DNA from 2 places in the Sedimentitalea sp. XS_ASV28 genome. Region 2 is predicted to be linked to the other one. Evidence: riboswitches for the same ligand, from Rfam matches in the RefSeq annotation. Region 2 holds a riboswitch; the other holds the start of a gene.
The links. A riboswitch is a leader RNA that binds a small molecule or an ion and turns the genes downstream of it on or off. The one in region 2 is predicted to bind cobalamin.

Region 1 (3,408 bases), on a different contig from region 2:
GAGCCGACGATGCTGACCATGATGGCGGTCATCAGGGTGGTCGCGCCGATCAGCACGGCTTGCACAGGGCGCACCGCGATGCCGAGCGATGCCGCCGATGAGGTCCCAAATGAAAACGCATCCATGGCACGGGCAAACCAGAAACAGGCGAGCAAGCCGATCGCAGCGGCCGGCAGGGCGAGCGAGACATCCGGCCAGCGCACCCCCGAAAGATTGCCCAGCAGCCAGAAGATGATCCCGCGCGCCTGTTCAGCATTGGCGGATTTGGCGATGAAGAACGATGTCAGCGCGTTGAAAAGCTGTGAACCGGCAATGCCCGCCAGGATGAGCTGTGCCGAGCCGCCGCCCGCCGCCCGCGCCAGCGCGGCAACCAGCAGAAAGGCCAGCGCGGCACCGCCAAAAGCTCCGGCGGAGATGCCGATGAGCCCGCCGCCCAGACCGAGGATCGACACCGCGACCGCCCCGGTGCCGGCCCCTGCGGACACGCCGAGAAGGTACGGGTCGGCGAGTGCGTTGCGCACCAGCGCCTGCAAGACAACGCCGGACAGCGCAAGCCCGGCACCGCAGGCCGCCGCCACCAGCGTGCGGGGCAGGCGGTAACTCCAGATGATACCCGCGTCGATCGGATCGACCAGATGGCCCGCATCCCAGAGCCGGTTGGCAAAAACCGCCAGCACCATGCGCGGCGGCAGCGGTGTCTCGCCGATCATCACGCCGGCAAAGATCGCGGCAAACAGAACGGCCATCCCCGTCACGCCCCACATTGCAACGGGTTTGACATGTGTCACGGGAATGGCCGCATGGGTCATTGCCGGTCGTACTCGGCCAATGCGTCGGCCAGGGTTTCAAGTGCGCCGATATTGCGGATCGAGGGATCCATGCCATGTGCATCCAGGATCAGGATGCGGTCATTTTTGACGGCTTCCATCTGGCTGGCGACCGGGTCGCTGCGCAGGAACTCCAGTTTTTTCCCGATGTCATCGGCCTCGAAGCGGCGGCGCTCCATGCGGGCGGCCACGATTACGGTCGGATCGGCGCGGGCGATGGTTTCCCAGCTGACGGTTGGCCATTCCTCGTTGCTCTCTATGACATTGGCCAATCCAAGCGCCTGCATCATATAGGCCGGCGCACCGCCCTGGCCCGCGACATAGGGATCGATGTCCATTTCCGCAGACGAGAACCAGAAGACCGCCGAAGCGTCGTCAAGTCCGAGGCCGCGGGCCTTTGCGATCGCCGATTCCTCGCGGGCGCGCAGGTCGGCGACGAGCGCCTCGCCCCGGTCACCGACATCGAAAATCCGGGCGAGTTCGAGGATGCCCTGATAGACGCTGTCCATCGAGAACAGTTCCAGACGCGTGCCATCCGACCCTTTCGAGTTGTCCTTGCCAACGCAATCGGCGGGCAGCGTGTAGGTCGGAATGCCGAGATCGGAGAATTGTTCACGCGTGGCGACGATACCCTGCGGACCGACATGCCATTCATATTGCACCGCAACCAGGCCAGGGCGCTTGGCGACGACACTTTCAAAGCTCGGGTCGTTATCGGCCAGACGTTCGACCCCGGCGTTCAGTTCCGCGTATTCCGGCAACACGTCGGTGAACCAGACCGATGTTCCGGTGACCTTGTCGCCAAGCCCGAGCGCATAGAGAATCTCGGTGGCCGCCTGACCGACCGACACGACGCTGGCGGGGGCGGCGTCAAAGGTGACCTCGACGCCGCAATTCGCGAGCGTCAGGGGGTAGGTGGTCTCGGCCCGCGCGGGCATAATGAGGCAGGCCGCCGCCAGGCTCCCTGCGGTCAGGGTTCTGATGAACATGTATGGTCTCCGGTTGATGATGCGCCCGAAGACAGGAAAGACATGTCGTGCCCGTCGCTGACGAAATCAGCCGCACATATGGCAACCGGGCTCGTTCTGACTGTGATGATCCACTGGAACCATCCGGGAAAAGACTTCATTCGACACCTCTCCGGACACCCCGTCCGGGCCGCGTTGCAGTTATGTGCCGGCAGGTCTCCTGACTGGCGGGTCATGGTGGACAGCGACCTTCCCATGGACCAGCCACAGTGGATGTCTCGCTGCTCACTCGCCGCTTACAGTTGCGGGGGCAGTTCCGTTTCGCCAGATGGCGGCGGATTCCCTTTTCATTCCTTGCGAAAACCGACCCGTGCTCGATACCGGTCGAAATGTCCGCTCGCAAGGTCTTTTGTTGCGCGCCGGCAAAACGGACGCGCGTTCATGATGCGCCGCTTTGGACGTGGTTGCCGCGAGTGCGGCCCGGGTCCGCACGGACCGCCCGCCTGTTCAGTTCAGCCGTGCGCGCAGAACCCGTACCATGTTTTCGCCCATGACCTTGCGGATCTGCGTGTCGGTCAGGCCCTGATCCAGCAACGCCTGGGTGAGAGCGGGCAATTCCGACGTGTCAAAGGCCGTTTCGACCGATCCGTCGAAATCCGAACCCAGCGACACATGGTCTTCGCCCACGGTATCGATGGCCGCCCGGATCATGCGGGCCACCCCGTCCGGCGCTATGTCGCCGCAGGCCACCTCGGCCCAATAGCCGATGCCGATGACCCCGCCGGTTGCCGCGATGTCCCGCATCAGATCGTCCGGATAGTTGCGTTTGGTCGCGCAATGCCCGTGAATGCCCGAGTGGCTGACGACAAGCGGTATGTCGGTCATCGCAATAACATCGCGGGCCACCTGCGGGCTGGAATGGGCAAGATCGAGCACCATGTTGCGCTGCACAACCTCGTTCACCACGGCCCGGCCAAATTCGGTCAGCCCGTGATTGCCCAGACCATGCAGCGATCCGCCGAGCGCGTTATCAAAGAAATGTTGCAGCCCCACGAGGCGATACCCGGCGGCTTCGAGGATGTCGAGATTTTCGAGCTTGCCTTCAAGCGGGTGCGCGCCCTCGATCCCGAGAATGCCACCCACGGTTCTTGCGCCCTTTGCGCGCTCCGAAAGCACCGCGTCAAGGTCCGCGCGGCTCTTGATGATCCTGAGACTGCCGGGGGCCTGGTCGGCAAATCCCTGCAGTTTCTCCGCCTGGTAGACGGCCCGTTGCAGCAGGCTTTGCCACGTGCGCGGCGGCCAAAGCTGTCCCACGGCAAGCAGGGTGATATTGTCGAATGCTTCCGCCGAGTTTTGTTCATAGTTCTGCCCCGCCGGACTCTTGGTGACGGCGGTAAACACCTGTAGCGCGACACCGCCCTCGATCAGACGGGGCAGATCGACCTGCCCATAGCTTCCGCGTTCGGTGAGATCGCGATTCCACAACAGCGGATCGGCATGCCAGTCTCCGACGATCATGTCGTCATGCAGATCCTGCGCCGCCGGGGAGACCGGGTAGGGATCATGAGGCACCACGGCGTTGCGCGCACGTTCGATATAGCCGGGTGCAAAGA
Region 2 (3,408 bases):
GGCCTGCCCGGCTGTGATGCGCGCATTCGGTTCCGCACGGGCACGATTTCTGTGCGGTAAGTGTCGTACCTCGCCGAAAATCTGCCGGAATACCGGAGCAATCTCTTGTGCCAATCTCTCGAACCGCAGGACCCGATCCACCAGACAGCGCCCCCTGTCATCCATGATATAACGCACCTGTGGCACCAGATGGCGTGCCGTGTCCGGATAATCGTCGGCGATATCCAGCTTCAACATGTCCTCAAGCCCTAGCGAGCGTCCCCGCTTCGCGGCCGCTGCCGACCGGTAGCGAAATTCCGAAAGCACCCGTTCGAACGGATGCCGCACGATCGCGAATTTAAGGTAGCGGTCGAAATCACCGGCTGCGATATGCCCGAGCTTCACGTATTCGTCGGCATATAGATGCGCCAGCTTTTGCGGCCCCGCGGCACGGTCGTTGTTCTGCCGCAACAAAAGCGCCGCACGATCGCGCCATGCCAGGCCCAGATCGTCCAGAAACACGTTCTCGACACTTTGCCCGCCGGTCTTGGGGATGTGAACGAAAACAGTCTTGTGCGCGTGGGAAATCATCGACAGGTCCGGGCGATCCGCCGACACCCTCACAACCGCCCGCGCGAAAGTCAACGCGAAGCAGGGTCCGCAGCAATCAGACCAAGGGTCGCATTCCGCGCAACAGCGGGTGACAAGCGCCGACCGCGTTTCTATAAGGCGCGCGAATTGCACCCTATACAGGACCCACAAGATGACCATTCAGGTTTTTGGACATAAATCTCCCGACACCGACTCGACCGGCTCGCCCATCCTCTGGGCGTGGTACCTGAACGAGATCAAAGGCACCCCTGCCGAGTCCGTGTTGCTGGGTGAACCCAACACCGAAGCCGCCTTTCTTCTGAAACGCTGGGACCTGCCCAAGCCGGCGATCATCGAGGATGTTGCCGATGACGCTCCGGTCGTGATCGTGGACACCAACAACCCCGCGGAACTGCCTGCGAACATCAACAACGCCGATATCCAGTGCATCATCGACCATCACAAGCTGGTAGGCGGCCTGGAAACCAAGGGTCCGATCGACATCACGATTCGTCCGCTCGCCTGCACCGCGACCATTATTTACGACCTGATGGGTGACGACGCCGCCAGGATGCCCGACTGGGCCAAGGCCACCGCGCTGACCTGCATCCTGTCCGATACGCTGGAATTCCGCAGCCCGACCACCACGGAGCACGACAAGGCCGTTGCCGAAAAACTCGCCGCCGAGCTGGGCCTGTCGATCCCGGATTATGCCGCCGAGATGTTCGCCGCCAAATCCGATGTTTCGTCGTTCAGCGATGCGGAACTGCTCCGCATGGACAGCAAGGAATACGAGGTCGACGGGACAAAATTCCGCGTATCGGTTCTCGAAACCACATCGCCTGCCACCGTTCTCGATCGCAAGGCCAGCCTGATGGAGACAATGACCACCGTTGCCTCCGAAGACGGCGTCGATCAGGTTCTGCTGTTCGTGGTCGATATCCTGAACGAAGAGTCAACGCTGCTGGTGCCCAACGATCTGGTCAAAACGGTCGCGGCCAAGAGCTTTGACGCCTCTGCAACCGGCGACAGCGTTGTCTTGCCCGGCGTGGTGAGCCGCAAGAAGCAGATCATTCCCAACCTCAAGGTCTGAGCCACGATCTGTGGATCCCGGTGGCTGCACCGGGGTCTGCACGCCTCTGACCCACCCGCCGCAATACACCGGCGTAGCTTCAAACGCTTGACAACCCGCCGCCCCTTGGTCATTCCGCCAAGTGTTGGTTTCTGCGAAAGCAGATGAAAAGGGAATGCACGACGCAGCCGCCCCCGCGACCGTGACCGGAGAGGTCGCCCAAGCCACTGGCCCAGACGGGTCGGGAAGGCGGGCAGACCGCCAGAAAGCCCCGGCTTTCTGACATCCGCAAGCCGGGAGACCTGCCAGCGCCGATATGACGTTAACCGGGCGGGGTGCCTCGGTGACGGGCCCGGCCCCGGCTTTGCCCGCCTGCCCCGCCTGCCAGACATGGAAGGTGACCGGATGAACCAGACTGCAAACGGGACCGCCCCGGTCGAATTGCTGGTCTGCACGACCTGCCGCAAGGGCATGTCCACCGATATCGAGGGCCCCCGCCCCGGCGCGGTGCTTTACGAAAGCCTCGCAGCGGGCGACCTGCCCTCCGGCGTCACCCTGCGCCCGGTCGAATGCCTGTCAAACTGTGACAGCGGCTGTTCGATCGTCTTGCGCGGCGGCGCGCAGCGCTGGACCTATGTCTATGGCAATTTTGACGAGACCGGTGACGCGGACATGATCCTGGAGGTCGCCTCTCGCTATCACGACACGCCCGACGGCTTGATACCCTGGCGTGAAAGGCCGGTGCATTTTCGCAAGAACTGTATCGCACGCATCCCCCCGATTGGAGACCAGTAACATGTCCGACCTGTCCAAACTGCCCGTCACCGTGATCACCGGCTTTCTCGGTTCCGGCAAGACCACGCTGATCCGCCACCTCATGCAGAACCCGCAGGGCAAGCGGCTGGCCGTGGTGGTCAACGAATTCGGCGATGTCGGTGTCGATGGCGAGATCCTGAAATCCTGTGCGATCCCGGACTGTCCGGAAGAGAATATCATGGAATTGTCCAACGGCTGTATCTGCTGCACCGTCGCCGATGATTTCATCCCGACCATCGAAGCCCTGATGGCGCTTGAGCCACGTCCCGATCACATCCTGATCGAGACCAGCGGGCTGGCCCTGCCGAAACCGCTGCTCAAGGCGTTCGACTGGCCCGATATCCGCAGCCGCATCACCGTGGACGGTGTGATCGCACTCGCCGATGCCGAGGCCGTGGCCACCGGACGGTTCGCGCCCGATGTGGCGCGCGTCGATGCCCAGCGTATGGCGGATGACTCGATCGATCACGAAACCCCGCTCTCCGAAGTGTTCGAGGACCAGATCAGCTGTGCCGATATTATCCTGCTGACCAAACCCGATCTGGCCGGTGCGGATGGCATCGCAAGGGCGCGCGAGATCATCGCCGCCGAAGCGCCCCGCCCGCTGCCCGTGGTCGAGGTTGCCGAAGGTGTCGTGGATGTCCGTGTGATCCTGGGCCTTGAGGCCGCAGCCGAAGACGACATGGATGCACGTCCCAGCCACCATGACGAGGCCGATGACCATGAACATGACGATTTCGAGAGCATTGTCGTCGAATTGCCGGAACAGGCCGATCCCGCCGACCTCGTGACGCGGATCGAGCGGCTGGCCAACGAAAAGAACATCCTGCGGGTCAAGGGATATGTCCCGGTCGCGGGCAAGCCGATGCGGCTTCTGGTGCAGGCGGTCGGCGCGCGCGTGCGTCATCAGTTCGATCGCCCCTGGAAACCGGGTGAAATGCGCCGTGGCC

Region 1: linked by a shared signal. The riboswitch ahead of AB9K34_RS20000 (ABC transporter substrate-binding protein) and the one ahead of AB9K34_RS13490 (DUF1636 family protein) in region 2 are both predicted to bind cobalamin.

Annotation. Positions count from the first base shown of each region.
Region 1 covers NZ_JBGFGP010000166.1:190,303-193,710, forward strand. The annotation lists gene AB9K34_RS19995 (FecCD family ABC transporter permease) at 1-764, opposite strand, end outside; gene AB9K34_RS20000 (ABC transporter substrate-binding protein) at 806-1,816, opposite strand; cobalamin riboswitch at 1,988-2,178, opposite strand; gene AB9K34_RS20005 (dipeptidase) at 2,303-3,408, opposite strand, start outside.
Region 2 covers NZ_JBGFGP010000143.1:49,390-52,797, reverse strand. The annotation lists gene AB9K34_RS13500 (sulfotransferase family 2 domain-containing protein) at 1-570, opposite strand, end outside; gene AB9K34_RS13495 (manganese-dependent inorganic pyrophosphatase) at 743-1,663, shown strand; cobalamin riboswitch at 1,772-1,967, shown strand; gene AB9K34_RS13490 (DUF1636 family protein) at 2,048-2,437, shown strand; gene cobW (cobalamin biosynthesis protein CobW) at 2,439-3,408, shown strand, end outside.